DNA from 3 places in the Comamonas testosteroni genome. Region 3 is predicted to be linked to each of the others. Evidence: riboswitches for the same ligand, from Rfam matches in the RefSeq annotation. Region 3 holds a riboswitch; each other region holds the start of a gene.

Region 1 (8,114 bases), 2.9 Mb from region 3:
CAGCGTCAGCCCGCGTGAGCCCAGCCCCGTCAGCACCCACAGGCCCGGTAGATCGGCTGCCGACTGCCCGGCCGGGCCTGCCAGCGGCAAACGGTCATAGGCCGCGCAACGCAGGCGCGCCCAGGTGGCGGGTCGCTGGTCAGCATCGAAGAAGGAGCGCAGCGCCTGCCTGCAGCCGGGCAGCAAAGCGGCCAGTTTTTCGCCATTGCTGGCATGGGCGACCTGCTGGTCGTCAGCGGTGGGCGGCAGCTCGGTCACATCGCGCTCGAAGGTCGATCCCATGATCCACTGGTGCGCGCCGGCCCGGTCGCTCGAGGGGAAGTCCGGCACCAGATTGCCATGACCGTTGACGGGGAAGGGCGGCATGGCCGCCAGCGTCCCTGCATCATGCTCGGCCACGCTGACCTGGCCGCGTATGGCTTGCAGCTCCCATTCCCCCGCTGCCAGGCCGCTGGCTTGCAACAAGGGCTTGGTGTCCGGACCCAGGGCCAGCACCAGCATGGGGGCTTCGGCCAGGGTCTGGCCCTGAGCATCCAGCACCTGCCAGATATTGCGCACTTCATCGCGCACCAGGCGCGAAGCTCGGGCATGGCCTTGCCAATGAATACCGGGGGCTTGCAGCAGCGCGCGCACCAGTTGTGCGGGGCGCACCCAGCCAGCCTGCTCATGCCAGACGGCCTGACTGTCTGCGGGCAGATGGGCCGCAGCCAGCTGAGCCGGCTGCACGGGCGCGCTCCAGTGCAGGCCCCAGGGGTAGGTCTCGCTTCCGGGCTGCAGCCATGACTTGGGCAGATGGGAGGGCTCGTTCAGGTCGTGCTCGAGCACGCCGCCATGGGCCCAGTCCTGTGCTGGATGCAACTTTTGCGCTTGGCTCAGTTGCTGCAGATTTTGTAGCGTTGTGCGTACGCCACTTCTGGACAAGCGCGATAGAACACTGTCATCGGGCGAAATATGCGGGCAAAACAAGCCGGCTGGCAGGCCTGAAGCTCCTGCCGCAGGCTCGGCCGCCGCATCCAGCACCGTCACTTCCCAGCCGCGCCTGGCCAGACTGGCAGCAGCGGCAGCACCCGCCAGGCCCGCACCCAGCACCAGGCAGTGGCCGGCCTGGCCCACGGGCGCAGGCAGGCCGTCCGGGCGATGGCGCGGCTCCCATGCCGGGTTGTAGGCTGCATGCAGGTTATGGCGCTTGGGCGGCACGCCAGCGTGCTTCTTGACTTCGAAACCCTGGGCCTTGAGCGCCTGGCGCACATGGCCGGCCACGCACCAGGTGGCAAGCTGCGTGCCCCGGCGGCAATGGCGGGCAATGTTCTTCATGGCATCTTCATCCCACATCTCGGGGTTGAGCTGGGGAGAGAAGCCATCCAGATACACGCTGTCCGCCGTCATTTGCTGCTTGCGCAGCATGGTCCTGGCATCGCCTATATAGAGCGTCAGCAGCACCTGGCCGTCGTCAAACGAGAGGCGATGCACGCCGGGCAGCAGTCCCCACCATTGCTCGGCCAGCTGTTCGCCAAGCGGGCGCAGCTCCTCATCGGCCGGCAAAAACGCGAGCAGATCCTCGCGCGAGACAGGGTAGGCCTCCACCGAGACAAAATGCAGAATGCGCGGGCGTCTGGGGTCGGCTTTCCATGCCGACCAGGTGACGAGGAAGTTCAGTCCGAAGCCAAAGCCGGTTTCCAGAATGCGCCACTGCGCTGTATCAGCCCAGGCGGCTGGCAGCTCGCAGCCACCGAGAAAAACCTGGCGGGCCTGGTCAAGGCCGCCCAGCTCGCTGTGATAGCGATCGCCAAATCGGGTGTTGTAGGGGGTGCCATCCGGCATCCATGTGATGGGTTCAGACATGGAAAGTGAAACTACATGGGTAACGCATGGCGCAGTCTAGGTCAGAGCAGCCAAGCAAGGGCCGCCCTGCGTAGCAAGAGAGGGGGAGTCTCGATCACTCCCAGCGCTGCTGGTACGAAAAAACCGGCAGGCGCCATTTGAAACGAATGGCGGCAAGACGGAAGGCCAGACCGCCGGCAAAACACACGATGGTGCTGATATTGGGGCTGACATCCAGATAGCGCAGGCCCAGGAACATCAGGCATACGGACAGCGACACGCTCGCATACAGCTCGCGGCGGAACACCACGGGGACCTGGTTGCAGAGCACATCGCGCAAGATGCCGCCGCTGATGCCGGTAATCATGCCGGCCATGATGATGACGATGGTGGGGTAGCCCAGCTCCAGCGCGGTATTGCAGCCAATCAGCGAAAAGGCGATCAGACCCATGGCGTCCAGCAGCAGAAACACCTGCTTGAGCCTGTGCATATGGCGTGCAATCACAGTGGTCAGCAGACCGAAGCTGATGACCAGATACACATATTCAGGGTGCTGGGTCCAGCCGATGGGGTAGTGGCCCAGCACCATGTCGCGGATGGTGCCGCCGCCCAGGGCAGTGACGAAGGCGATGACGACGACACCAAAGATATCCATATTTCGCCGCCCTGCGGCGAGTGCGCCGGACATGGCTTCGGCGGTAATGGCCACCAGATAGATGACCAGCATGACGGTGAAGTTGGAGGCCTGGAACGAGTCCAGCAAAGAGACGGAAGGAAGCATGAAGGCACTTGAAAATAGACCAGCCACTCACATCGGCGGGAGTGTCCGGCTTGCCTCTCCCGCTGTCCTTTTACCTGAGAGTTGCGCATGAGCACCTTCGCGGTGGCCATGCTTGCCCCTTCGGTGAGCCCTGCAGACTTGTGGTTGCGGGCTGCTCTCCAGTTGGCGATATCCGGGTCCTGTCAGACCCACCTGCGGTACTTATTGCCTGAGCGATTATGGGAGTTTGCGCCTTCGGCGGGAACCCTCGAAAGGCTCCGCTCTCCCGCAGGATGGGCGCGATTCTAGCCAGTTTCAGTGACTTTATTCGGGTTAATACCTGTATTAATGTGGTTCTGCGGCTGCCGAGCTGGGGCGCGGAGGCCCAGTCTGAACCCGCCGTGGCTCGCGCAAGTCCGCGTTTTCGTCTGTCAAGCCGCCCGCCATGACAAGCGGTGCTCTCGAAGGCTCGCTCATTCTTCAGGCGTTGACAGACTGCTTGGGGACGACACGAACCTGTCGTGGCACGCAGAAGCGGCCCTTTGAGCCGGTACGTGGCGGCCATGCGATTCGAACAGCCGGCTTGGAGCGTAAAACAGCTGTTAAGGACAGGCGGCGTGCAGCAACTGGTGTTGGCGATTGCCGCCGCTTCGGCATGGGTCTGTGAGTGACTCAGGTCAGCCTAAAGCCGACTTGATTGCAAGCCTGAGTGGGGGGGAGTTCAAAGCTCGGTGAGAGTTTGCACTATCAAGCTGAACGGGGCTGCTTCTGGCCGAACGCGGCCATAGCAGGCTGAGGTGGTCGGTTCAATGAGAGTGCCCATTTCGACCCGTTTCTCACGGTGGGTATCGATTGACGGGAATATTTACTCCATTGGACGCATCCAATGTGTAGATCCATCGATTGCGAAGGAGTGAATCATGGGCACAGAGCACAGCAAAATCCTCGAACGCGAGGAGGTTGCGCAGGGTACGATGGCATTTCATCTCGCCAAACCGGCGGGGTTTGATTTCCGTCCTGGACAGGCGTTTGAAATCCAGCTGCCGGGCGCGGTCCCAGGGGAGAGTAAAGAGGAGCGATGTCACGCATTCTCCATTGTCAGCGCGCCACACGAGAGTGAACTAGTGTTTGCTACGAGGATGAGGGACAGCGTTTACAAACGCGCTTTGGGAGCTCTGCCTGTAGGTGCTGAGTTGGATATCGATGGACCATTTGGTTCGCTTACCTTGCACAAAAACACCGCGCGAGCGGGTGTGCTCATCGCCGGTGGGATTGGCGTGACGCCGTTCATGAGCATGCTGCGAAACGCTGCAATGCAGCAGTCACAGCAGGATTTGCTTCTGCTGTATTCCAATCGTCGTCCAGAAGATTCGGCGTTTCTCTCTGAGCTTCAAGCTCTCGAAAAGAAGAATCCAAAATTCCGGCTCAAGGCCACCATGACGGATATGGCGCACTCTGCCGTGGATTGGAGTGGTGATACACAAACGATCGATAGAGAGTGGCTCCAGCAGGCCATTGAGGGCTTGGCTAATCCGATCTTTTATGTTGCTGGCCCACCTTCCATGGTTGCGTCAATGCAGCGGTTGCTGATATCAGCCGGTATTGATGAGGACGATGTGCGTAGTGAGGAGTTCTTTGGATATTGAATTGGCAGACTCCTCTCTGATCAAGGAGAAAGTCTGCCATGACGCATTTGGATGCAGCGGCTTGGCATCTGTCGCTAGGCTCTTACCAGTGCAGATAGAACATGGCCTTGGCCAGCAAGACAATGACCAGCACATGGCAGAACACGCTCAGATGCAATCGGTGCGAGCGTCGCCCATTGAGTTGCCCTTGGCGGCGCCACCACATGGCGCTGGCGAAGTGCGCAAGAACGCTAAGCGCCAGCGCAATCTTGAGCACCATCAGCATGCCTGTACTGCTGGCCAAGGGGTGCGCCAGTACCGAGCGGTGCTGCCAGGCCAAGCCTGCTCCCGCAGAATACAGCACTAGCAACACCCAGGGCATGACGGCGGTGGCGCGTGTCCCCAGCGCCTGCTCCACGGGGAGCATGTGCTGCTTCGGCACTCGGCTGTGCACGTTGGCGAGCAGCACGACTTCGAAGAACACTGTGCCTGCAAACGCCACGGCGGCCAGCAGGTGTAGTGTGATCAGCAGGCCATAGCTCATGTCTGGGCCTCCTTTCTTGTCAGTCGGATGGCAGGAATCAATGGCACTGCGCTGGCAGACGTTGGCGGTATCAGGTCCGCAAGAGTGAAGCCATCCAGATGCGCCATGAAGCTGTGCAGAGCTCCTTGCAACATGCCAGCGAGGCGGCAGTCGCCGGTCAGCGTGCACCGGTTGTCGTTGCCAAAGCATTCCACCAGCGTGAAGTCGGACTCTAGTCCACGTATCACTGTACCGATATGGATCTGCTTTGGTTCACGGGCGAGGCGCATGCCGCCTCCCTTTCCACGTATCGTCTCTATCCAACCCTGCAGGGCCAGTTGATGCGTGACTTTCATCAGATTTGGCTCGGAAATGCTATAAGCCTGCGCAACCTCGGAAATCGTGCACAGGCGCTCTGGCCGCTGGGCTACATGCATGAGCAGCCGCAGCGCATAGTCGGTCATCAGGGTTAGACGCATTGAGTGATCTCGTTCAAACAGATTTTCTGGACTTGCTGGCGACATGTCCTGAGGGCTGAGCCGCTGAGAGTCCAGCTGGTGGCAGGCGCGGCCGAATCAGCAAGGGTACAAATCGCCACAGGTACAAAGCAAAGGCCAGCACCCATGCAAGCGTCGAGGCATGCAGTGCGGCTTGGGGGAGCCCCGCAGGCAGAAGTGCCAGCAGGCGCAACAAAGCGGCGGCAAGCACCAGCGCATACATGACCACGATGCTCCCATCGGCGCGCAATGGTCGCCCCAGGTGGCCCAAAGCCGTACGTGTCACCATGCCGATTATCAGCACTGCAAAGCCGGCCACGCCGATCACATGGACTGGCCATGCCAAGCGCAGTACCCAGCTGCTCGCCTGGAGCGATGCCACCAGCAGGCCCGTGCCCAAGGCCGCATGACCCAGATACAGAATCCACAGCAACGGCACCTGACGCACAGCCCAGGGTTTCCAGGCCAACACCTGCCATAGGGTGATCAGCCCCGTGACAGCCAATGCGGCCACCATACCCGGCACCCATCCCAGCAACAGGCAGACAATGCAAAGCACGCCAGCCCAGAGTTGCCACTGCCCGCTGGCCGTGTGCATGGGAATCTGCAGATCCGTCACCGCCCGCATCGCGAAGAATGGAATAACGCGCCGCGCCACCAGTAGTGCAATCACAGCCATGCACAGCAGCCCTGTATAGAGGTAATGCATCAGCGTTGCGTAGTCGCTGCCTTGCCATACCGAGCGCAGAAAGAGTGCATCGGCCACGCCCAGACCCGACACCAGCAGCGGCAGGCCGTAATTGCGTCGGCTGCGTGCTGCATAGATCACCCGGCCCAGCACTACGGCAGCGGAGGCGAAAAACAGCAGTTCACACACTACGGCAAAAGCAAAAGCTGTATCACCCACCACCAGGAAACCCGCGCGCGCCAGCAGCCACAGTGCGCACAACCCGCCCAGCGCCCGGCCCTGCATAGGGTTGCTTCCAGTCCAGTTGCTAGCCGCCGTGAGCAGAAAGCCCACGGCAATCGTCGCCACAAAGGCCCACAGCATCTCGTGCGCATGCCACAGCACGCCGCCCAAACGCCCCGCAAGCCACTGTGGCGCGAACACCCACAGCGCGACCGACACCGCAGCCCACAGACAACCGGCCATGTACAAGGGCCTGAAGCCAAGCTCCAGTAAGGCTTTCCACTGGGGTGCAGGTGTCTTGGGTTTGGGCACAGACCCCATCGGCTCCTCGATCTGCAGCAGCTCAGACATGGCTCACCACCGCCGGTAGTGCCTTGGGATCACGGCTCATCTGGTAGCCCGACCACAGGCTCTGTGCAATACGGCGCGCCGCCTGGCACGCTTGATCGGCCATGGCGCGGTTGGGTTGCTCGGCCAGCGTGATCTCGAACAGGCCCAGCCAGCGCTCAAACAGCTCTTGGCTTAGACCCGGTAGCGCAGCATGCTTGGGCATAGGGGCCCCTGAAAAGCGTGCTGTGCGTCGCAAAATGGCCGACCAGAAATCCACCAGCTTGGTCAGATGATGGTCCCAGTCCGCTATACGTGCATCGAAGATGGGGCCGAGCACCTCGTCCTGGCGTATTCGCGCATAGAAGGAGTGCACCAAGCTGACGACTTCCTCTTCAGTGCAAAGCTCATGAATCCTCATTGCACAATTCCTTTCGCTGTCGTAGCTGTACATAAGATTCATTAGTTATGTATCTTATAACTGGGCATGTCTCTAGGTGCATGGTGTTGTTTCATAAATCAGCGCCGGGCCATACTACCCATGACCCCAGACGTGGCTATGCCGCAGCCATCGTCTGCGGGCAGCCCAGCTCAGTGAACCGATTGAAAAGAGCGGCTCGGATATGAAGTTCTTTGACCTGCCGCTCGAGCGTACGTGACATCATCTGTTCACCGAGTCGCTTGATGCAGTGGCTCCTGGTCTCCACCAGGCTGCATCGGTGATACCCACTCTGGCACTTGCATCGTTTGCGCCCGAAGCGCTTGCAGGCGGCGATAGCCGCATTGCGGTAAGCGCCCGTTTCCTTCCCTTCTGGCATAAGCACCCAAAGGTCGGTTAATTAGCACTTTGCGACTGAAGAAGGCTCTTTTGGCAGTGGTTTGATTGCGCTTGAATTCAGCTTCCCCTATAGGTCAGCTGGTGAGCTTGAAGTATTGAGAGCCGGTCGGCTTGGAAAAACCTCTGACCGACTGTTCTTGGCCGGGAGCGTGAGGTCCACATGAGTCCCCGGAGCAGGCGCTCGATGTGAACGGCAAGTCATCCAGTGACTGTTTTTGGGGACATGAGTGAAATGGAACTCTCGGCCAAAAGCGGACTGCGAAGCAAAGGACAAGTGACCACATAAAGCACGGTTCATATCATCCGACTGGCAACCGCACGATGACAATTTCCTCGATGCGCTCATTTTTGTAAACGACCCATATCGTAGGCAACACACGTAACGCTTCATGTAGATGGCTCACCCACGTTACCCAGGCTGGCACATCAACTCTGGCAATCAACTCATTGACTGGTAGCTGCCGCAAAGCATTGAGCGCGTCAACAAGGGCCGAGTAGCCGTGAACTCGATATGTGCGCTGGCCCATGGGACGTGTTTCGTTTCATTTGGCTACTGTTAGCCAAACTTCATGGACTAAAGTCGTTCGTTTAGCTAATTATCGAGAGTCAACTGAGGGTCGGTCTGAGCTGGTGCTACCAGCTAGAAGCAGTCACATCCTGCCCTTGCCATGCCTCGATTCATATTGATCCAAGTGAAAAAATTCATTGAACCCTTCATTGGGGGATACCGCATGAAAGCAGTTATCCCATTCTGCATTGCCTCCCTGTGCTCCGTAGTATCTGCTCAGACCAACGTACCCTCGGGCCGCATAG
Region 2 (11,599 bases), 1.5 Mb from region 3:
GTTGCCCTGGGCGTCAGTCAGCGCTTCTGGCAGGCCATTGGGCTGGCAGTGATAATAATAGACTTGGGCTGTTTCCCTGCCATCTATCCGGGCCAGTGGCGCATAGCTCTCCTGGTCTTCATAGACGTAGACCATCGGCACCCGTCGCGCTCTTCCGCCAGCAATCGCAGCCCCTCCCAGATAAACCGGGTCTCTGAGGTAACAGTGGGGACGGTAACTTCGTTCTCCGGGTAGTTACGCGGTGCACTGTACTGATAACGGATACCCTGATAGTGTTTGATTCGCCATTTTCATTGCGCAAGGCCACCAGCCGGGTGCGCCCCCCTCGCCCCCCGGGCTTCGATAGGGCGGCCTGCCTTATCGTAGTCATACTGCAGGCTTTCATCCTGTGCGTCGGTCACTTCCACCAAGAAATGCCGTTTATCATCACGATAATGGGTAGGTTGTGCAGAACACTCAGTACTCTTGACCAATTGCCCACGCATGTTATAGGTAAACTGGCTGGTGCCGCCCTTGGCATCCGTATACTCGATGACTTGTCCAAACTGAACACGGCTGTAACGCCGTTGCTGGCCAGCGCATCCGTTTTGCTTCCAGCAATAGCGCACCTGTCGGAAGCGGCATAGCAACAACTGGCACTGATTATCAATGGATTGATGGTGCAGGCGGCCGCTCCTGCGCATCCCTGCGCTCGCGGTATTCGTACATCCTGTACAGCACAGCGGGCTAATTATCGGAGGGGGAAGAAGGCATGCAGACAATCATCATTAACGAGCCGGAACTCACCCCCGATCAGCCTGGACGCTGGCCCAGTTCGTCAAGCAGGTGGACTGGATCGGTATGCGGGCTTATGCAGTGAATGACGAAGAAGCCTATCTGATCCGGGATGCTATCTACCAACTGCAAAAAACATTGGCCTGGGCAGGCTTTGCGCCACGATAGAGCAACAGCGGATTAAGCATAAAAAAACCGGAGTGATCGAGGATCCTCCGGTTTTTTATGTTCGCCTTACTACAACCGACGGTAAATATCTCTTAGCTCAGCCGAGAATTTTTTTGATTGGGTATTCTCAGCGCCTTCAAGTAATTATCAAGTTGATCTGGTTTATATTTTAACAAGTAATATCGGATTAAATAACCAACTAAAAAGCTATTATAAAAGGGTAAAACCTCTATAACTTCGTCTCGTTCATCCTCGTCTTTATCCTGATCATCCTCATCATCACTCACTTCTGCTAACGTCATTCCCACGAACTTGACAAGCTTGTCTTTATCGCTTGTGCATAGGAGACCTAGATCTTCAAGTGATAGCCCGGATTTATTGACCATTCCAGCTTCAATATTAAATACTTGGCTTGGTGGTATCTCAGGATTTACGTTCAACGAAAGGTCAACAGTAACCTTGTTGAGCAAGTTAATATAACTATCTGTTTTCACGAACTCTCTTAAATCAATAGTCGTTACCATGAGTTGGTCCCTTTTATAATCTTAATTAAGTCATAACCCGTATGCCTATATGGATCCATCGAAGCATGGCCCCACGGCGTTGTCGGTTCAAGGTTCCAAACTTCATGCGCTTTAGGAGAACCACTACGCTGTGGTAAATATTTGTGGTGAATCTCCATTCGGATATCTTTTGTCTCAATAATCCCTTTGTTTTATTATAAACCTGCACCCGCATCTTAGGATGCGTTACCCTGACTCATCAATTCTAGATTTTTCTGCGAATATTTATGGGGATTTGTTTTCGCTTCATTTTTCCAGAAATCTTTCTTCGCTGTACTCCAGCATTTCAGCCCCAACGGATCAATCCAAGTAAGGGGATTCGGTGCATACGCATACAAATTCCCCCCCGCCAACCCAATCGGATCCTGCTGCGTAAACCGTCCTATATCAGGGTCATAATACCTGAACAGGTTATAATGTAATCCAGTTTCCCGGTCAAAGTATTGCCCTTGCAAACGCAGATTTTGATGCCGGTGTCAAGCGACGCAGGAAAACCTGCAACTCCTTGACGACCTGGGTATCGCCCCTGGCCAGGGCACAGCTCAACCCTTGCTGCCAGGCGGCTCGCGCCGCCTGCGCATCGCCCAGCGCCAGCTCCACCTTGCCCAGCTGCTTCCAGGCGACGGAGTATTCGGCATCCAGTGCCGTGGCCTTGCGCAGATGCTCGCGCGCCACGGCCATCTGCTCGTCGTCGGCATAGGCCTTGCCCAGGGTATAGCGCAGCAGCGCACCGTCCTTGCCGGCCGCCAGCATGCTCTCCAGATTGTGAACCATGGGATTCATGTGCATTTGCTCCTCAGACAGCGAGTGTCGCATTCACCCCGTCGGATCATTGGAATGGCCGTCCCGGCGATACGGCCTCTTGCAATCCTGCTCTTGCAGCGCCGCAAACCGTCCCAAACTGCGGCCAATGTCTCAATAAGGCGCCTGATCTTGTTTCGCAAACCAAGTCTCTCCACCTCCATCTCCGACTACGAGGACTCGCCCCAGTATTCCGGCGGGCGCTTTCGCAACACGTATCCACGTCCTGCCAACAGTCCCAAGCCCGATGCCGGGACGCTATGGAAGTTCTTATTCAACAAGCCGGCCGATTCCCAGCCAGGCAAGGCACTGCCCGTTTTGCCACTGAGCACGGCCGAGCTGAACCTCGCGCCCGAGCGCAGCCTCTATCGCCTGGGCCATTCGACCTTGCTGATGAAGCTGCGCGGCGGCTGGTGGCTGACGGACCCCGTGTTTTCCGAGCGAGCCTCCCCACTGCCGTTTGCCGGCCCCAAGCGCTTCCATGCCCCGCCGATCGCCCTGGACAAGTTGCCTGCCTTGCGCGGCGTGCTGCTCTCGCATGACCACTACGATCATCTGGACCGCGCCACCATCCGCGTGCTCGCGCCCAAGGTAGGCGTTTTTCTGTGCCCTTTGGGAGTGGGAGACAGACTGGCAGCCTGGGGCGTGCCGGCCGACAAGATCGTGCAGCACGACTGGTGGCAAGGCAGCGAGTTCGACGGCCTGCGTTTCACGGCCACGCCGGCCCAGCATTTCTCGGGACGCAGCCTGCGCGACGGCAACCGCACGCTATGGGCATCCTGGACCATAGAAGATCACCGGGCCGACAGGCCGCTGCGCGTCTTCTTCAGCGGCGATGGCGGCTACTTCGACGGTTTTGCCGAAATCGGCAGGCACTTCGGCCCCTTCGATGTCACGCTGATGGAAACCGGCGCCTACGATGCCCACTGGCCCTATGTCCATATGCATCCGGCCCAGACCGTGCAGGCACACCGGGATCTCGGCGGCCAATGGCTGCTGCCCATACACAACGGCACTTTCAACCTGGCCATGCATGCCTGGTGGGACCCCTTCGAGCAGATTATGAGTCTGGGCAGGCAGCACGGCATAGAGATCGCCACGCCCATGATGGGCGAGCGCCTGGACCTGGGCGCTCCGCATGCGGGCTCGGCCTGGTGGCGCGCCTGCGCCGAGGCCGATATCAAGGAACTGGACCTGCGCCCTGCGCAACCCTGAAATGCTGCCGACATGGCCGACAATGCCCTCATGGACATTTCGCGCATTTCACACCTTGGCGCAGCCTGCGCCGCGTCACTGACCGCCTTGCTGCTCAGTGCCTGCTCCCACCTCTCCGATGGCAGTCGGACCAAGCTGCCTCCGGGCGCCGGCACCGCGAGCACGGTTTCCGAGCGGCCGGAGCCTGCGCCGGCTCCGCCATTGGACACGCAGCACAGGCGGTCACAGAGCATGGAATGGCCTGCATGGATCAAGGCAGATTGCACACCCGTCGCCCAGCTCGATCGGCAACCACAGCCACGCCGCCACACCACGCCGATCATCAGTGCCAGCTGGTTTCCTCAAGGACTGGAAACCATGGTGATCTTCCGCCTGGAGGTCACTGCTCAGGGCGAACTCGGCCGTGTGGCCTATCAGCCCGCCGATACCGATCCCCGCATCGTGAAGTCCATCATGCGCTCGCTCGAGCGCTGGAAATTCAAGCCCGGCATGCGCCAGGGCCAGGCCGTGACTGCCTGCTTCGAGCAGCCCTACCAACTGGTGTTTCCGCGCCAGGAGATCGAATCCCCAGAATCTCCGTCCTTGAATACCGAGACACGGTGAGTACACAGACCCAATCCGGACGAACTGTGCTCGAAAACCCCAAAATCCGCACGATTCGGTGGTGCAAGCCCCTTGCCCACCGCTAGAATCGCCAGCGTCAGGAGAGAGTGCCTGCAGCTGAAGCTGCCCCGCACCGCCGAAGGCGCAGACCCCCACCCGGAGTCAAAACGCTCAGGCAAAAGGACTGACAAGCGCTGCAGGTGTGCAAACCTGCAGCGTCCCTTGCTGGAGAGAGATGCAGGCCGTCATTTCGTATGTGTGCCAGCATCCACCGAAGGAGCAAGCTGCCCGCGAAAACAAAGGCAGTGAATCTCTCAGGTAAAGCGGACAGCAGGGCAAGCCCGCCAAGCATGGCCCCGTCATGCATGGCCACTCATTTGGTTTTGACCACCGGAGCGCTTGCCTGTGACTGCTGCTGACACTTCTTCCGATCTGCGTTCCACACCGCTGTTTGCCCTGCACCAGAAACTGGGTGCCCGCATGGTGCCGTTTGCCGGCTACTCAATGCCCGTGCAATACCCTCAAGGCCTGATGGCCGAGCATCTGCACACGCGCAAGGCTGCCGGCCTGTTCGATGTCTCGCACATGGGCCAGTTGCTATTGCGCGGCCCCGATGCCGCCGCCGCGCTCGAATCACTGATGCCCGTCGATGTCATGGACCTGGGCCTGCACAAGCAGCGCTACGGCCTGCTGCTCGATGAACAAGGCGGAATTCTCGACGACCTGATGTTCGTCAACCGCGGCGATGATCTGTTCCTCATCGTCAACGGTGCCTGCAAAGAGGCGGATATCGCTCATATCCAGAACCGCATCGGTAGCTGCTGCGAGGTCGTCCCATTGCCCGATCGCGCCCTGCTGGCCCTGCAAGGCCCGCAAGCTGCCACCGCCCTCTCGCGCCTGATTCCTGGAGTGACGCAACTGGTCTTCATGACCGGCAACCACTTCGACTGGCAGGGCCATGCGCTCTACATCACGCGCAGCGGCTATACGGGCGAGGACGGTTTCGAAATCTCACTTCCCGGCGAAGCGGCAACAGCCTTTGCCGAAGCTGTGCTGGCCCAGCCCGAGGTGGCCCCTATCGGCCTGGGCGCGCGCAACTCGCTGCGCCTTGAAGCCGGGCTTTGCCTGTACGGCAACGACATAGACACCAGCACCACCCCGGTGGAAGCCTCGCTGAACTGGGCCATGCAGAAGGTGCGCCGCAGCGGCGGCGAGCGCGAGGGCGGCTTTCCCGGTGCGGCCATCGTGCTGGAGCAATTGCAGAACCCTCAGTCGCTGCGCCGCAAGCGCGTGGGCTTGATCGCGCTGGAGCGCATTCCCGTGCGCGAGCCCGCCGTGCTGGAAAACATGGACGGACAGCATATCGGCCACATCACCAGCGGCCTGCTCAGTCCCACGCTCAACCAGCCCGTGGCGCTGGCCTATGTCAAGCCCGACTACGCCGCCATCGATACGGAAATCTTCGCCGTGGTGCGCGGCAAGCCGGTGCCCATGAAGGTGGTCGCCACACCATTCGTTCCCACCCGCTATCACCGCGGCTAGTCTGCCTCCGCGCATGAGACGGGCCAGTTTGCCAAACAGCAGCCAGAACACCGCTAAAGTGCGCACTGGACCTTTCTCAAACAACACCCGATTCCCCTGAATCCCCCCCATCTGGAGCTTTCCATGAGCATCAAGTATTCCAAAGAACACGAGTGGATCAACGCCGCCGACACCAATGCCGCCATCGTCGGCATCACCGTACACGCACAGGATGCGCTGGGCGATGTGGTGTTTGTGGATCTTCCCGGCGTGGGCTCCATCTTCCAGGCCGGCGACGTGGCTGGCGTGGTCGAGTCCGTCAAGGCCGCTGCCGATGTCTACATGCCCGTGACCGGCGAGATCGTCGAAGTCAACGAAGCCCTGCGCGATGACCCGTCGCTGGCCAACAGCGACCCGCTGGCCGCTGGCTGGTTCTTCAAGGTCAAGATGAGCAATGTGGGCGAGCTCGAAGCTCTGATGGAAGAGACCGCCTACAACGATTTCGCCAAGGACAACTAAGCATATCAACGGCCCTCGCATTGCGAAGGCCGTTTTTGCATGCAGCCATGAGCACCATTCTGTATTTCGACGATCCGGAAGTCGGTCTCGCCCGCGAGACCAGCCACCCTGCGTTTGCGCGCATTGCGACCCAGGACTTCTTCTACGACTGCGGTGACGACTTCAGCCCCTTCGGCAACGATGACGGCAGCGACACACTGGCCTCACTCGAAGAGTGGTACCAGGAGCAGACGGGTGGCCAGTCCGCCAAGACCCTGCGCTTTCTGCAACAGCAACTATGCGACTGGGATCTTCCCGTGCCCAGGGACATACTGGCTCATGACGATGCGGCCAAGGCCGAATGGCTGGCCAGCGACGACATGAACCAGAGCTATCTCCTCTCGGTCTGCCGCGCCCACGTGGCCACAGCCTTTGGTCAGCTCAAGATCACGGGCAGCATCGATGCCGATCTGCACAAGCAGGCCCTGCTTGCCCTGGCCTGCCAGCAATGGCTGAACACCGTTGCACGCAGCAAATATCCCGATTGGGAATATGCCGACCAGGAAAGCGCACGCCTGGCCCTGATGAACACCGCGCTGGAACAAGCCAGCGCTGCTTGAAGCACCGGCTGTATGCCTTCAGGCATACGGCTTTCACGCATGCCTGGCATGCAAACCGTCAGTCACAGTATTTGAGAATAGGTCCCTCCCATGCTGATGTCGCCTCCTGCCCCTGTCGCTTCGCTGGAAGCGCTGGAAAACAGCCACGAATTCATCCCCCGGCATATAGGCCCGGACGCCGAGGAGCAGCAAAAAATGCTGGCCGCCATCGGCAAGCCCACGCTGGACGCATTGATTCGCGATGTGATGCCCGACTCCATTGCTCGCGCCAGGCCCATGGATCTTCCGGCTCCGATTCCCGAAGCAGCGGCGCTGGCCGAACTCAAGGCCATCGCCGGCAAGAACCAGGTGCTGAAGAGCTTTATCGGCCAGGGCTACTACGGTACGCACACGCCGGGCGTCATCCTGCGCAACATCCTCGAAAACCCCGCCTGGTACACTGCTTACACACCCTATCAGGCCGAGATCTCACAAGGCCGCATGGAGGCACTGGTCAACTTCCAGACCATGGTGACCGACCTGACCGGCATGCCTATCGCCAATGCTTCCATGCTGGACGAAGCCACGGCTGCCGCCGAGGCCATGACGCTGGCCAGGCGCTCTGTCAAATCCAGGAGCAATCGCATCGTGCTGGCCGGCGATCTGCATCCGCAGACGATTGAAGTCATCGAGACCCGCGCCCAACCCATAGGCATCGAAGTGGTGATTGCCAACAGCCAGCAGGAATGGGAGGCCGCTCTGGCTGGCGACCTGTTCGCCGCCGTCATCCAGTACCCGGCCTCCAGCGGCTGGATCGTGGACTGGAAGTCCGACGTGCAAGCCATTCACGCCAAGCAGGCGGCCGCCATCGTGGCCACCGACCTGCTGGCCCTGACCCTGCTGACACCTCCCGGCGAGTGGGATGCCGATATTGTCGTGGGCAACAGCCAGCGCTTCGGCATGCCCATGGGTGCAGGCGGCCCGCACGCTGCCTTCATGGCCTGCCGCGACGAATACAAGCGCAGCCTGCCCGGCCGCCTGGTGGGTGTCAGCGTCGATGTGCACGGCAAGCCCGCCTACCGCCTCGCGCTGCAGACACGTGAGCAGCATATCCGCCGCGAAAAGGCGACGTCCAATATCTGTACGGCCCAGGTCCTGCCGGCCGTGATCGCCAGCATGTATGCCGTCTACCACGGCCCCCAGGGGCTGAAGCGCATTGCCCAGCGGGTGGCACGCTTGACGGCGATTCTGAGCCGTGGTCTGGCCCGGCTGGGCTTCAGCGCCCATCACCACGACACAGCCTTCGACACACTGAGCCTGCATACCCGGGAGGCGACCGATGCCCTGGCGGCTCGTGCCGTATCCCGAGGTGTCAATCTGCGCAAGGCCTGGGATGAATATCTCTGCATCAGCCTGGACGAAACCACGACCCGGGCCGATGTCGAGCTGCTCTGGAGCATCTTTGCCCAGGAGGGTCAGGCGCTGCCCACCATCGAGGCCATGGACGAAGGCCCGACCTCGCTGATCCCCGAATCCCTGCTGCGCAGCACGGCCTACCTGACCCACCCGGTCTTCAACACCCATCACTCCGAAACCGCCATGCTGCGCTATATACGCAGCCTCAGCGACAAGGACCTGGCCCTGGACCGCAGCATGATCCCGCTGGGCAGTTGCACCATGAAGCTCAATGCCACCAGCGAGATGATTCCCATCACCTGGCCAGAGTTCGCCGACATCCACCCGTTTGCGCCCGCCAGCCAGCTGCAAGGCTATGCCGAGCTGGACCAGCAACTGCGCGACTGGCTGTGCCAGGCCACGGGCTACGCGGGCATCAGCCTGCAGCCCAATGCAGGCAGCCAGGGTGAATACGCGGGTCTGCTGGCCATCAAGGCCTTCCATCAATCGCGCGGCGAGGCGCACCGCAATATCTGCCTGATTCCCAGCAGTGCCCACGGCACCAACCCGGCCAGCGCGCAAATGGTGGGCCTGCAGGTCGTGGTCACCAAGTGCGACGACAACGGCAACGTGGACATGGCTGACCTGAAGCTGGCCTGCGAGAAGCACAGCGCCAATCTGGCCTGCATCATGATCACCTACCCCAGCACGCACGGCGTGTTCGAGACCCAGGTGAAGGAGCTGTGCCAGCTGGTGCACAGCCATGGCGGCCGCGTCTATGTGGACGGCGCCAATATGAACGCCCTGGTAGGTCTTGCCGCGCCCGGCGAGTTCGGCGGCGATGTCAGCCATCTGAACTTGCACAAGACCTTCTGCATTCCTCACGGCGGCGGCGGCCCCGGCGTCGGTCCCGTGTGCGTGGTCGAAGATCTGGTGCCCTTTCTGCCGGGGCATGCCACCGCGGGCGACGTCCGCCAGGTGGGCGCTGTCAGTGCAGCGCCTCTAGGCAATGCTGCCGTTCTGCCAATCAGCTGGATGTATATCCGCATGATGGGCGAACCGGGCCTGAAACTGGCGACGGAGACCGCCATCCTCAACGCCAACTACATCAGCGCGCGCCTCAAGGACCACTTCCCCACGCTCTACGCGGGCGAGTATGGTCATGTGGCCCATGAATGCATTGTGGACCTGCGCCACTTCAAGGAAAGCTGCGGCGTGATGGCCGAGGACGTGGCCAAGCGCCTGATCGACTACGGCTTCCATGCACCCACACTGTCCTTCCCCGTGCCCAACACGCTGATGGTGGAGCCGACCGAGAGTGAAAGCCTGCATGAGCTAAACCGCTTCATCGAAGCCATGATCGCCATCCGCGCCGAGATTGCCGAAGTGGAGGCCGGCAGACTGCCCCGGGATGACAACCCGCTCAAGAACGCACCCCATACGGCAGAGTCCTTGCTTGCCGCCGACTGGCAACATGGCTACAGCCGAGAAACCGCCGCCTATCCCGTGCCTGCCCTGCGCCGCGCCAAGTATTGGAGCCCCGTGGGCCGCGTGGATAACGTCTATGGTGACCGCAATCTGTTTTGCAGCTGCGTGCCCATGGACGCCTACGAAGACTGATAGCCAAGCTCTCCACCCCAAGCCAGTGCGCTCTGCCGCACTGGCTTTTTCATGCTCAGTCAATATCGAACACCTGCCAACCCATCGCTGTTCGCCGGCAGTGAATGCATTCACGACATCAATGCACTCTGCGTTGCTGCCGCCAAACCGAGCATCGAGTTGCCTGAATACCGGTTGACTGCCCGCCTTTTTCAAGGTCAAGTGCGGGGACCGGCTTACACTGCAGAGGTCTTCTGCCTGTCTCATGAGCTCCTCTGAACCCACTCCCCCACCCTTGCTGCCTGTCATTGATGGCGGCCTGCCCCTGCATGCCCTGCTGGCCCCCGGAGCGGCCCCGCTGGGCCCGAGCGCCAACATCCAGCCATTGGTGCCGGAGGATGAAGACCCGCTGCAGGCCCTGGTGGCGGAATTGCGCAACTACCAGCACGAGCTGGAGCTGCAAAACGAGGTGCTCAATTACAGCCAGGCCGTCGCCGAGAGCGCATCGGAGCGGTTTGAAACGCTGTTTGCAAGCATTCCGCTGCCGCTGCTGGTGGTTGATGAATACGATATGGTGGTCCAGGCCAATGCCATGGCTCACCGCGCATTTCAGCCCACCGAAAAAGACCGGTTGCTGATCAACTTCAAGCCCTTTGTGCATGCCAACGACGCAGAGCGCGTGACTACGGCCTTCGAGCAGGCCAAAGCGCTGGGACGCGCCGAGGTACACGAGGTTCTGTTCCAGATCACCGAAGAATTTGAGCTCTGCGGCGACCTGCATGTGGCCGGCGTGGTTGTACCCCAGCAAAACGGTCCGGCCACCTGGCAGTATTTGTGTGCCGTTGTCAATCAGGGCCCGCTGCTTGCCGAGCGCAAGGCGCTACAAGAGCGCAACCAGCAGCTTTATGCCAGCGAGAGACGGCTGGAGTCGGTCATCAACTCCGCGCTGGACGCCATCATCTGCGTCGACCAGCATCAGCGCATCACAGTCTTCAACCCCACGGCGGCAGCCCTGTTTCTGTGCTCGCCTCAGGATGCCCTGGGCAGCCCGCTGGAGCGCTTTTTACCCGATGCCGCCCGGGCACTGGCTTTTTCCTCGCTGACCACACAGGCCGTGCTGGGCGAGATGACGGGACTGACCCTGTCGGGGCGTGAGATTCCCATGGAAATCAGCGTCTCCTTCGAGCACCACAGCAGCGGCGACACCACCACTATCTTTGCGCGCGACCTGACCAGCCGCAATCGCGCCGAAGCCCAGCGCAATGCGCTGGAAACCCAGCTGCGCGAGTCCCACAAGATGCAGGCCGTAGGCACCATGGCCGGCGGGATTGCCCACGACTTCAACAACATCGTGGGTGCAATCCTGGGTAATGTGGAGCTGGCCAAGGCCGATAGCTGCGGCAACCCGGCTGCCATGGAAAGCCTGCGCGAGATCGAAAAAGCCGGTCGCCGGGCCCGCGACCTGGTGCGCCAGATTCTGACCTTCAGCCGCAATGACCTGCCCGAACGCCGTCCGGTTCAGGTGCAGGAAGTCATGTCCGACACGGCTCGCCTGCTGCGCGTGACTCTGCCTCCCTCCATAGAGCTGCAGGTGCAGGAGTCCAACGATCTGCCGCCGCTGCTGGCAGACCCCACTCAGGTGGAACAGGCTCTGTTCAATCTCTGCAACAACGCCATGCAGGCCATTGGCAGTCAGCGCGGCATCATCCAGATGCGGGCCATGCGCATTGCTCCCGACAGCTACCAATGCGAACGCCTGGGTCTGGCCGTGGCCGAATACCTGGTCTTTATGGTGCAGGACTCCGGCCCCGGCATGGACGTCGTGACTCAGCGACGCATCTTCGAGCCTTTTTTCACCACAAA
Region 3 (11,599 bases):
TTCTAAAGTGAAAAATCCTTTGAATGAAGCATGGAAGAGCACAAGAAGCTCCTGAATCAATCAGCGTATAGCCATGGCATCCCCAGTGCGGCTGTGCTGCGCCTCAGGCGGCTTGCTGTTGCGCTTGCGCCAGGCGATGGCGCTGCTCGGGCTTGACCGCGTAGAGCCGGTAGCCAATCGTCAGCAGCGCAAACCACAGGGGCGCGATATATAGGGCCACGCGGGTGCTGGCATCCAGCGACAGGCAGACCAGCACCACGGCCAGAAAGGCCAGCACAAACCAGTTGGTGAACGGTGCGCCGGGCATGCGGTAGGCCACGGCTGCCGCATGACCCAGCCTGACGGCGCGGCGATAGCGCAGATGGGAAAAGACAATGATGCCCCAGGTCCAGACGGCGCCGATGGTGGCAATGCTGGTCACGTAGATGAAAGCCTCCTCGGGCACCAGATAGTTCAGCACCACGCCAAGCAGCATGAATGCTGCCGACAAAACAATACCGGCCGCAGGCACATGGCGCGCATTGACCCTGCCCAGCCTGGCGGGAGCCTGTTTGAATTGCGCCAGCGTATAGAGCATGCGGCCCGTGCTGAAGATGCCGCTGTTGCATGAGGAGGCGGCGGCAGTGATGACCACGAAGTTGATGATGCCGGCGGCGGCAGGAATGCCCAGCTTGTCGAAGACATGGACGAAAGGGCTCATGTCGGGGCTGAGTTCGTTCCAGGGCACCAGCGACATGATGATGATCAGGGCGCCGATATAGAAGATCAGAATGCGGTAGACGATGCTGTTGGTGGCGCGGGGCAGCACTTTCTCGGGCGACTCGGCCTCGCCGGCCGTCACGCCGATCAATTCCACACCGGTATAGGCAAAGCAGGCTATCTGCAAGGTGAAGACCACGCCCACCATGCCCACGGGTGCAAAGCCTCCATGCGACCATAGGTTGGTGAAGCTTGCCGTCTGGCCCAGCGGTCCCCAGCCCGTGGTGATGATGGCCACACCCAGCACCAGCGTGGCCACGATGGTCACGACCTTGATCAGCGCGAACCAGAATTCCAGCTCGCCGAAGACCTTGACCGCAATCAGATTCACGCCCAGCAGCACGGCCAGGGTGGCGAGCGCCGGAACCCATTGCGGAATGGCCGGAAACCAGTAGTGGGTGTAGATGCCTATGGCCGTGAGCTCCGCCATGCCCGTCACCACCCAGGTGAACCAGTAGGTCCAGCTGGTGACGAATCAGGCCCAGGGGCTGACATAGGTTTCGGCATAGGTGGCAAAAGAGCCGGCCACAGGGCGGTGCACCAGCAACTCGCCCAGTGCCCGCATGATGAAGAAGATGGTCAGCCCCGCGATGGCGTAGCTGACCAGCAGCAGCGGCCCGGCCTTGTGGATCGCCTTGGCCGAGCCCAGGAACAGGCCCACGCCAATGGCACCGCCCAGGGCGATCAGCTGGATATGCCGGTCCTTGAGGCCGCGCTCCAGCTCCCCTGTCTGCTGCAGCGACTCCCCGGCTGCGCTTGGATGATTTCGACTCATGTTGTATGTCTCCGTTTGCCATTCACACGGCAACAGCTGCCCCTCACGGGGCGCTGCGGCTGCCGTGTCTGGCTTGTTGATGAGGTTTTCAGGTCGTGGTCAGGCGCTGGCGGTGGTCAGCTTGGCCGGCCGGGACTGCCTGCTGGCGCTGCCCATGGACTGCAGCACGAGGTCGCCGACCATGTCGGCGGTAACGGCCGACAAGGTCCAGCCCAGATGGCCGTGGCCGGTGTTGTAGAACACGCAGGGCTTGTTGCCAGGGCCCACGCGCGGCAGCATGTCCGGCATCATGGGACGCAGGCCCGCCCAGGGCACCACGCTGCGCGTGCTGACGCCCGGGAAGCACTGCTGCACCCATTCGATGAGAGGGCGGATGCGGTCGGCGCGGATGTCCTTGTTGTAGCCGTTGAACTCCGCCGTACCGGCAACTCGGAAGCGATCGTCACCCAGGCGGCTGGTGACCAGCTTGGTCTCGTCGTCCAGCAGACTCACCACGGGGGCTGCGGCGCGGCTGGCTTCGTCCGCCAGATTGACCGTGATGGAATAGCCCTTGACCGGATAGATGTTGACGCTGTCGCCGAGCTGAGCGGCCAGGGCGCGGCTGGCCGTGCCTGCGCAGACCACCATGGCGTCGAAAGTCGAGGTCTCGGTTGCCGGACCCTGGCGCACGGTCACGCTGGCCTGTTTGCCATTGCTGCTCACCGACACGATTTCCTGACCGTAGCGGCATTGCACGCCGAGTCGCTCACAGGCAGCGGCAAGGCCGCTGGTGAACTTGTGGATGTCGCCTGTGGAGTCGCTCTCGGTGAAGTAGCCGCCATAGAAGGTTCCGGACAGGGTCGGCTCGATGGAGCGCATCTCCTGCGGTGTCACGGCGCGGCGCTCCAGCCCGCCTTTGGCCAGCAACTGGGAAACCTTGCCCGCATGTTCAAAGCCTGCTCGGTCACGGTAGATATGCAGGATGCCTTTTTGCTTCAGATCGAAGTCAATGCCTTCGCGAGCCGCCCATTCGAACAGGTGCTCGCGTGCCGCAATCGCCAGCCTGGCGGTCTCCACGGTGTTTTTCTCATAGTGGGGGATGGCAGCGAGAAACTGGCAGAACCAGGAAATCTTGTGCCAGCTGGGCTTGGGGTTGAGCAGCAGCGGAGCATCGCTCTTGAGCATCCACTTGAGGCCTTTGACAATGGTGGACCAATGGGTCCAGACCTCGGCGTTCGAGGCCGAGAGCTGGCCGCCATTGGCGAACGAGGTTTCCATGGCGGCGTAGCGCTGTTTCTCGAACAGGGTGACGGAAAATCCGCGGCGAGCGAGAGCGTAGGCGGTGGTCACGCCCGTGATGCCACCGCCGATGACGGCGATTGTCTTCATGATTCAGATTCCAGAAACGTCAAGGGTGGAGCCCGTGCGCAACATGCGCAGCGGACGCCCCCTCTGTTCTGGACCTGAGAGATTCACGAGGCATGGCCTTGCGGCGCTGCTCGCTTGCTCCTTCGGTATGCCCGGCGGACGATGACGTCCGGACATTCTTCAGAGTGTGTGAAAGCGATGCCGATCCTTTGGCCTGAGAGTTTCCGGGGCGGTTGCTCCTTCGGCGCTGCATGCGCCAAGTTTGCGCTGCAGTCTCTCTCGGCATCACCGGGCTGAGTGCCTGTGGGCAAATGTAGGAAGAACGGCGGCGCCTGGATATACGGGTTTACTAGACTTCTGCGCCAGGGCCCAGTCATGGCTGATCATGTGGAGTCCACGCTATTTGATAGCGCTTTGCGTTTATCGTTCAAGGAAATATTGAGTATTTGTCTATGAAAATGAATTTATTCAAGCGCAGTGCGCTTCTAAATTCATAGCGATAGACGCTGTCAAGTGCCGCCGAGCAGCCCCAGAGTCAGCCCCTGCATTGGCATGGCGGGCCATGGCCGGCAGTGGATTTGGGCAAAATATCGTCTTTGCCTGTCAATGGGCCCGGCGATATCACCGCTTTGCCATTGAAGCGCCCGACTGGGGTGGCTGCCGATTCAGGATGCGACTGGCCTATCCGCCATGGCGTTCTGCTGTCATGGCTTCGTTCCTTTGTCCTTGTTGCCCGCGACCGTCATGGTCGCCTTTTTGCGTTGCCTGTCGCAGCGCCTGCGGGATGGTTGGGTGTTTTGTCCGGATGGGCGCAAACCATTACAACAAGACATTTATGTCCCAACCCAACTCAAGCCAGCAGCTCGCGCCGACTGGCGATGGTGACGATAAGCAGCCCCGCTTGCACCGGGTGCTCAAGCAGCGCCACCTGAGCATGATCGCCATTGGCGGCGCCATCGGAACGGGCCTGTTTGTGGCCTCCGGCTCGGCCATCGCCCAGATCGGCCCCGGCGGAGCCGTGCTCACCTATCTTCTCATCGGCATCATGGTGTACTACATCATGACCAGCCTGGGTGAGCTGGCTGCCTTCATGCCGGTGGCCGGCTCTTTCTCTACCTATGCCTCGCGCTATGTGGATCGCGGCTTCGGCTTTGCGCTGGGCTGGAACTTCTGGTTCAGCTGGGCCGTGGTGGTGGCGGTGGACCTGGTGGCCTCGCAACTGGTCATGGCCTACTGGTTTCCCAATGTGCCGGGCATCCTCTGGAGCGGCCTGTTCCTGCTGCTGATGGTGGGGCTGAACGCGTTTTCCGCGCGCGGCTTTGCCGAGGCCGAGTACTGGTTCGCACTGATCAAGGTGCTGGCCGTGGTGGCCTTTCTGATCACCGGCGTGCTGATTCTGTTCGGCATCATCAGCAACGGCCATGTGCCCGGCTTCGAGAACTGGACCACGGGCGATGCGCCATTCGTCGGCAATTTCGCGACCTTTGTGGGCGTGGCCATGATCGTGGCCTATTCCTTCCAGGGCACGGAGCTGGTGGGCGTGGCGGCGGGCGAATCCGAGAACCCGCGCGAGAACGTGCCGCGTGCGATTCGCCAGGTGTTCTGGCGCATCCTGCTGTTCTATGTGCTGGCGATTGTCGTCATCGGCTTTCTGATTCCCTATACCGATCCGCAACTGCTGCGCACTGATGTCGCCGATATCGCCGTGAGCCCGTTCACGCTGGTGTTCCAGCACGCAGGCCTGCTGTCGGCGGCTACGGTGATGAATGCGGTGATCCTGACCTCGGTGCTGTCGGCCGGCAACTCGGGCATGTATGCGGCCACGCGCATGCTCTACAACATGGCAACCGAGGGCAATGCGCCGCGCATCTTCTCCCGGCTGACCCAGAACGGCGTGCCGCTGGTGGCCTTGATCGGCAGCACGCTGGTCGCCAGCCTGTGCCTGTTTTCCTCGCTCTACAGCCCGCAGGCCGTCTATATCTGGCTGCTGAATCTGGCCGGCATGACGGAGTTCATCGTCTGGCTCGGCATTGCCGTCAGTCACTACCGCTTCCGTCGCGGCTATGTCATGCATGGCCACGATGTGGGCCTGCTGCCCTACAAGGCCGGCGCCTTCCCCTTCGGTCCCATCTTTGCCTTTGTGCTGTGCCTGGTGGTGACGCTGGGCCAGAACTATCAGGCCTTCCTGGAAGATCGCATCGATTGGGGCGGCGTGGTCTCGACCTATCTGGGCATTCCGCTGTTCCTGCTGTTCTGGCTGGGTTACTGGCTGGTCAAGCGCAAGACCTGGGTCAGCTATGCCGATATGCGCTTTGACGAGCTCGAAGACATCAAGCTGGGCAAGGTTTCGTCCTGAGGCGGTTTGAGCCTTTCCCCTCTCTGTTCGGGAGGGGGTAGCAGCAGGGCCGGGGGCTGGCGCTGCTTGCTGTTTCCTGGTGCCTGTATGCCTGTTTGACGCATGGCTGCCGTCTCTTGCCAGCGCAGGCAAAATCGGCACTGTGAGCGATCTTCCCACCAGCCCCGAGCCCAGACCCAGGCGCATAGCGCATCTGGACATGGACGCGTTCTACGCCTCCGTGGAGCTGCTGCGCTACCCGCAGCTCAAGGGGCTGCCGGTGGTGATCGGCGGCGGGCGGCGCAGCTTTGACGAAGAGCTGCTGGCGCGGCATGCGGGGCGGCCGCTGTCCGAGATCCCGGTGGCGGACTTTCCGCTGCTGCGCGACTACACGGGGCGCGGCGTGATCACCACGGCCACCTATCCGGCACGGCAGTTCGGCGTGGGCTCGGCCATGGGCATGATGAAGGCCGCCAGACTGTGCCCGCAGGCGATTCTTCTGCCCGTGGACTTTGGCGAGTACCGGCGCTTTTCCCGGGCCTTCAAAGAGATCATCGTGTCGATTGCTCCGCTGATGGAGAACCGCGGCGTGGACGAGGTCTACATCGACTTCACCGACGTGCCCGGCGGCCAGCGCGAAGGCGGACGCGTGCTGGCCCGGCTGATCCAGAAAGCTATTTTCGATGCCACGGGCCTGACCTGCTCGGTCGGTGTGGCTCCCAACAAGCTGCTGGCCAAGATGGCCAGCGAGTTCAACAAGCCCAACGGCATCTCCATCGTCCAGCCCGAAGATCTGCAAAGCCAGATCTGGCCGCTGGCCTGCCGCAAGGTCAACGGCATAGGACCCAAGGCCGATGCCAAGCTCAAGAGCCTGGGCATAGAAACCATTGGCGATCTGGCCGCGCAAAGCCTGCCGCAGCTGCTGCACTGGTTTGGCAAAAGCTATGGCCACTGGCTGCACGAGTCGGCCTGGGGGCGGGACGAGCGTGCCGTGGTGACCGAGAGCGAGCCGGTTTCCATGAGTCGCGAAACCACCTTCGAGCGCGATCTGCATGCCGTACGCGACAAAGCCGAGCTGGGCGCGATCTTCACGGACCTGTGCGAGCGTCTGGCAGAGGATCTGAAGCGCAAGGGCTATGTGGGGCGCACCGTGGGCATCAAGCTGCGCTATGACGATTTCAGGATCGCCACGCGGGACCAGACCCTGAACCTGCCGATACAGGAGGCGGCAGCCATCCGCCTGGCCGCGGGCCAATGCCTCAAGCGCGTACCGCTTGGCAAGCGCATCAGGCTGCTGGGGGTCAAGGTCTCGGGCCTGATTGCCGAGCAGCTCTGGCAGGCAAGTGCCGGCGATCCTGCGGCTCGCGAACTGCTGCTCAGGCCTCATGGTTTGACCTCGGTCAAGTATTCGGATCCATATACCGCATCTCTGTTCTGAGCTTGGGGCCACGGGAATCATCGCTGTGCGATGATTCAATTGTGAATTTGTGTATCTGGTTAACCAGCTGCCTACGGTATGCCTGATGCTCACTCTCGAACAAAAACTACATAGGCCTATTGGAGGAGTGCAAAGCATGCGCCTGAACCTGCCGGTATCTCAACAAAACTACGACTTTCCAGGTGACGAGCTGCTGGTCTCCAGCACCAACACCAAGGGCGAGATCACTCATTGCAACCCGGCCTTCGTGCGCGTCAGCGGCTTTGCCTACGAAGAGCTGATCGGCCAGCCGCACAATCTGATTCGCCACCCCGACATGCCGGCCGCTGCCTTCAAGGATATGTGGCGCACCATTGCCCATGGCTATCCCTGGACGGCACTGGTCAAGAACCGACGCAAGAACGGTGACCACTACTGGGTGCGCGCCAATGTCACGCCCATCATGGAGGGCGGCAAGCCAAGCGGCTATCTTTCGGTGCGTACCAAGCCTTCGGCCAGGGAAGTGGCTGAAGCCGAAGCGCTGTACGCGCGCATGCGCAACGAGGAAAAGCAGGGGCAGGCCAGCTTCCGCCTGCGCGCGGGCGCGGTGCGTCGTCTGGGGCTGATGGGCTGGTGGGATGGTCGCAAGGATGTGGGCCTGGTGGCGCGCATGGCCTGGTTGCTGGCCATCATGGCCTTGACCGCCATGCTGCCCGATATGCTGGGTTGGCAGGGGGCAGCTGCCTGGGGCTGGCGTGCTGCAAGCCTGGTGGTGGGCGGCGGATTCGTGCTGTGGCGCTTTCAACGGCGCTGCGTGGCGGGACTGGAGGAAGCCAGCAGCTTTGCGGCCGATGTGGCTGCCTGCAATCTGAGCACCGAATGCAGCCAGAGCTACAGCGGTGCCGTGGGGGCGCTGATGCTGAGGCTGCAGCAGATTCAGATCAATCTGCGCGCCGTGGTGGGCGATGTGCGTACCGAGGTGCAGGGCTTTGCCCAGACCGCCCATGAAATCGCCCAGAGCAGTTTCGATCTGGCGGGGCGTACCGAATCGCAGGCCTCCAGCCTTCAGCAGACGGCGGCCTCGATGGAGGAAATTTCGGGCACCGTGTCGCAGACGGCCGATACGGCACAGTTCATGGCCGGTGCCAGCGACGAGAGCAGCAAGGTGGCCAGCCGCAGCGGCGCGGCCATCAGCGAAGTGGGACTGGCCATGGAGCATATCCGCGGCTCCTCCACCCGCATGAGCGAGATCATTGGCGTGATCGAGAGCATTGCCTTCCAGACCAATCTGCTGGCCCTGAACGCGGCCGTTGAGGCGGCGCGTGCCGGCGAGCAGGGGCGCGGCTTTGCCGTGGTGGCGGGCGAGGTGCGGGCACTGGCCCAGCGCAGTGCCGAGGCGGCCAAGGAAATCAGCGTGCTCATCAACCGCACGGTCGATGGCATCAATGACGGAAATGCGCGCATGCGTGCTGCGGGTCAGACCATAGACGGCATGGCGCAGGCCGTGGACAAGGTCGGCTCCCTGGTGCACCAGATCAGCATTGCCACGCGCGAACAATCGATAGGCATCTCGCAAGTCAACGAGGCCGTGGCCAAGCTCGACTCGGTGACCCAGCAGAATGCGGCTCTGGTGGAGCAGTCGACCAGTGCCGCGCAATCGCTGCGCCAGAGTGCCAGGACGCTGGAGCGTTCGGTGGACGTGTTCCATCTTTAGGCTTTTGCCACATTGCTCTGAAAAGGCAGCCGCTGAGCTGCCTTTTTCACATCGGCTTTCGGTAGGATTGCGGCATGAGTGTTGTGCTGACCCTGATCGCCATTGCGGCGCTGGCCCTGTGTTTGCTGATCTGGCTGATATCGCGTTTGCGCGAAGACGCGAGAGCGGCATCGTCTGGAACTTCCGAGCAGGAGGCTGATCAGCCTGCGGGCCAGGCCAGAGCCCAGTCGGAGGCGGCGGCGCAGATACCCTCCGGTCAGGAGCTTTCGGCGCAGGCGGATACGGCGTCCGAGGCCAGCAGGGATGTGAACTTTCGCCCCCAGGGCGAGCGCGGCATGGGCGGTCCCATCTATGGCGATGTGCTGTGCGCGGACGGCGTCTATCTGCCCCATGTCTGGGAGATGGACATGCACACCTCCTATGACGGGCGCTGGCTGCGCACGGGCTTTTATGACAGCGAGGCCGCCCATCTGGTCGACCGCAAATCACGTCGCAGCTGGGTGATCAGCAAGCCGGAAGGCGAGCTGCTGGATGCCATCCACTGGCGCATGCCGCGCTGGAGTGGCGAGAGCATCAACGAAAGCGGCATTGCCGACGATGCGCATGTGATCATGTCCGATGCCAGCTTCGAGGCCTGGTTGGGCGAGCATATGGCCGCGCAGCCGCAGCCCCTGCTGCAGGTGGTGGATCTCTGGGTGCCGGCCGACTGCCTGCCTGCCGAAGTCGCCCGGCCCATGCCAACGCTGCCACAACCGGCTCAGCCCACCTCGGTGCCGCCGGTGGCGCTGCAGCGCCACTGGCCGGCTTCGCTGCGCAAGCTGCGCTACCCCATGGCTCCGCTGCAGAATCCGCACTGGCAACTGATGCTGGGTGAGGCCGCCCAGCCTTGGGTGCTGGACGAAAGCCACAGCATGGTCTGGCGTGCCGATGCCCAGGCCTTTGCGCTCTATGCCTACCCCACACAGGGCGATGCCAGCCAGGCCAGCCTGCGGCTGGCTGTCTGGACCATGGAGCGAGGCTGGCAGCAATGGCCGGAGTTGATGCCCGAGGACCGCAAACCCTGGGCGCTGGGCCTGCCGGATCCTGAGCCGCCGAGCGAGCCGCAAGCGCCAGCGGTTTTGCCGCTGAGCTGGCTCAATGAGCTGCTGCTGCAGAAGGTGCAGCTCGATACGCCCGAGACCGAGCGCCTGCACGATGGCACCAGCATCAGCTGCGCCATGAGCGAGGTGGATGTCTGCGCTGCCCATCAGCGCGATGGCCTGCCCATCATCAAACCCTCGCTGCCCGTGAGTTTCGACTGGCTGCGTGATCCGGCGCAGCCCGCGCTGTGGCGCGCGCAGAGTGAGCCGCTCAAGGGGCAGCGCCTGATCTGGACCCTGTCCAAGCCCGCCAGGGAGGAGCTTGGCGAAACGGCGGCCTACAACCTGCAATGGGGCGAGCGCCATCTGCCCGGAACCTGGGCACTGGAACACGTGATCGTGCAGGGACGCTGGGCGATTCTCATGCCGCATGGTCGTGCCCCGATTCGCGGTGGCAGCGGCAGCCTGCAGGTCTGGGACGGGGAGCGCCTGCAAAGCGTGGACCTGCCCTGGCCCGTGGTGCGGCTGGCCGCTGTTCCTTCCGTCAAGGGCGGCATGGCCGCCCGCATGCGCGTGCTGGCGCTGACGGCCAGTCTGGCGGACAAGGACTGGGACCCCGCCACCGCATCCTGGCGCTGGCCTTTGCAGTCTGTATCGGCCAGCCATCTGGCAAGACCCGACTGGCGTCCGCTTTACTCCGAGCGCGAACTGGCGCCCGACGCGCAAGGGCGCTGGCAATTGCTGCCGCGCTGGCGCGAGGTGAGACAGATTCAACACCCTTGCTCCGACGGCGACTATGTCTGGCGTGACGAGGTGCGCGGCGACACCGTCTGGTGGTGGGGCGGCGTGAACGAGCGCGTCAACCACTATTGGCAGCATGATGAACCTCGCAAGGACGGCGTGATCATGACGCGCAGCGGTCTGGCGTTCTGCGGTGTCGGGCCCTGCGCCTGTCCCCATCCTTCAGGCGAAGGCTGGGCCTTGCTGGAGCCTGTGGAGACACGTTATGGCGAGCCGGGGCAGTGGCAGCTGCACTGGCTCAACCCCGTGGAAAAGGAAGTGCGCACGCTGACTCTCAAGGCGCGCATGCCGGTGCTGCAGGGCTGGGATGCCCAGGGCCTGCATTGGCAGGATTTGCCCTTGCCCGATGCTGAGCTGCAGCAGGGCGAGGCGAACGCGGCCTACAAAGCACGGGCAGAGCCGGCCGCGCCGCGCCAGCTGGTGGTGGCGCAGACCTGGCAGCGTGCTGCCGTCGAGCCCCTGCGCCAGGGCATGAACGGGCTGTGGCTGCGCATTCAGGATCTGCGTTATGCCGAGGCTTTGCTGGGGCAGGATGACTGCCCATGGAAGAGTTGATCCCCCTGAGCGGGACGGCAGCCTTGCCGCGGGGCGGCCCTTGCTTGGGTCGTGCCGATGCTACTGGCGTGCCGTACGCACATTGGCGGGCAGGGCGCCCGGGCGGCTGGTGCGGAAGGGGGGTGATGTCCAGGCCGCCAGCCTGCAGCAGACGGCAGCCTCGATGGAAGAGATATCAGGCACCGTGGCGCAGACCACCGACACGGCCCAGCTTATGGCCCATGAAAGCGACCAGAGCGGCCAGGGCGCTGGCAGGAGCGGCGCCGCCATCCCGAGCGGGCGCAGCCATGGAGCCCATCCGCGGCTCCTCGCGCCGCATGGACGAGATCATCGGCGTGATCGAAAGCACTGCCTTCCAGGCCAACCTGCTGGCCCTGAATGCCGCCGTCGAAGCAGCACGCGCAGGTGGCTAGGCTTTAGTAATCTTCCTGTTCATCACAGACCTAGCCAACCAGCAAAACCTGCCTGTGCATGTAGAAAGCGATTCAGGCAAGATAGGTTCCGCCGTCCACCGCGTTCAGCGAAAGCTGCGTCAACGCTAGCATCGAGTCTGTGTGCTACGCCCAGTCCTTCAGCACCTCGCCCGTGTGAGATCCAACAACCGGAGACGATTTGACAGGAGGATTGGGAGTGCTTTGGAATCGTGGCACAGCGTCGGGCATTCGGATGGAACCGAAATCTGGATCCGGCGCGGCAGCAATGGAGTTTCGAGCGATGAAGTGTGGGTTGGCAAACACATCCTCGATCGTGGCAACTTGTGCGAATGCAACGCCTGCACGCTCAAATTCAGACGAGATCGTTGCTAGCGATTTGGTGG

What was found. Region 3 has a riboswitch for glycine ahead of F0P97_RS05285 (D-amino acid dehydrogenase). Riboswitches for the same ligand answer to the same signal wherever they lie in the genome.
Region 1: linked by a shared signal. The riboswitch ahead of F0P97_RS18595 (trimeric intracellular cation channel family protein) and the one ahead of F0P97_RS05285 (D-amino acid dehydrogenase) in region 3 are both predicted to bind glycine.
Region 2: linked by a shared signal. The riboswitch ahead of gcvT (glycine cleavage system aminomethyltransferase GcvT) and the one ahead of F0P97_RS05285 (D-amino acid dehydrogenase) in region 3 are both predicted to bind glycine.

What each region holds. Positions count from the first base shown of each region.
Region 1 covers NZ_CP043568.1:4,027,484-4,035,597, reverse strand. The annotation lists gene mnmC (FAD-dependent 5-carboxymethylaminomethyl-2-thiouridine(34) oxidoreductase MnmC) at 1-1,821, opposite strand, end outside; gene F0P97_RS18595 (trimeric intracellular cation channel family protein) at 1,937-2,602, opposite strand; glycine riboswitch at 2,655-2,774, opposite strand; glycine riboswitch at 2,788-2,880, opposite strand; gene F0P97_RS18590 (ferredoxin--NADP reductase) at 3,502-4,227, shown strand; gene F0P97_RS18585 (CopD family copper resistance protein) at 4,310-4,750, opposite strand; gene F0P97_RS18580 (RrF2 family transcriptional regulator) at 4,747-5,208, opposite strand; gene F0P97_RS18575 (NnrS family protein) at 5,222-6,487, opposite strand; gene F0P97_RS18570 (group III truncated hemoglobin) at 6,480-6,884, opposite strand; partial or broken gene F0P97_RS18565 (IS5/IS1182 family transposase) at 7,021-7,257, opposite strand; gene F0P97_RS18560 (hypothetical protein) at 7,601-7,828, opposite strand; gene F0P97_RS18555 (hypothetical protein) at 8,033-8,114, shown strand, end outside.
Region 2 covers NZ_CP043568.1:2,670,714-2,682,312, reverse strand. The annotation lists gene F0P97_RS12160 (RHS repeat-associated core domain-containing protein) at 1-135, opposite strand, end outside; partial or broken gene F0P97_RS28025 (DUF7706 family protein) at 802-942, shown strand; gene F0P97_RS12150 (hypothetical protein) at 1,035-1,436, opposite strand; partial or broken gene F0P97_RS28020 (RHS repeat-associated core domain-containing protein) at 1,793-1,972, opposite strand; gene F0P97_RS12140 (hypothetical protein) at 1,941-2,288, opposite strand; gene F0P97_RS12135 (MBL fold metallo-hydrolase) at 2,439-3,521, shown strand; gene F0P97_RS12130 (hypothetical protein) at 3,534-4,124, shown strand; glycine riboswitch at 4,213-4,321, shown strand; glycine riboswitch at 4,340-4,465, shown strand; gene gcvT (glycine cleavage system aminomethyltransferase GcvT) at 4,530-5,666, shown strand; gene gcvH (glycine cleavage system protein GcvH) at 5,790-6,164, shown strand; gene F0P97_RS12115 (MolR family transcriptional regulator) at 6,212-6,763, shown strand; gene gcvP (aminomethyl-transferring glycine dehydrogenase) at 6,854-9,757, shown strand; gene F0P97_RS12105 (PAS domain-containing hybrid sensor histidine kinase/response regulator) at 10,002-11,599, shown strand, end outside.
Region 3 covers NZ_CP043568.1:1,168,471-1,180,069, forward strand. The annotation lists partial or broken gene F0P97_RS05280 (amino acid permease) at 104-1,534, opposite strand; gene F0P97_RS05285 (D-amino acid dehydrogenase) at 1,634-2,902, opposite strand; glycine riboswitch at 3,074-3,173, opposite strand; gene F0P97_RS05290 (amino acid permease) at 3,717-5,237, shown strand; gene dinB (DNA polymerase IV) at 5,437-6,654, shown strand; gene F0P97_RS05300 (methyl-accepting chemotaxis protein) at 6,791-8,347, shown strand; gene F0P97_RS05305 (hypothetical protein) at 8,422-10,782, shown strand; partial or broken gene F0P97_RS27885 (methyl-accepting chemotaxis protein) at 10,913-11,189, shown strand; gene F0P97_RS05315 (CaiB/BaiF CoA transferase family protein) at 11,340-11,599, opposite strand, start outside.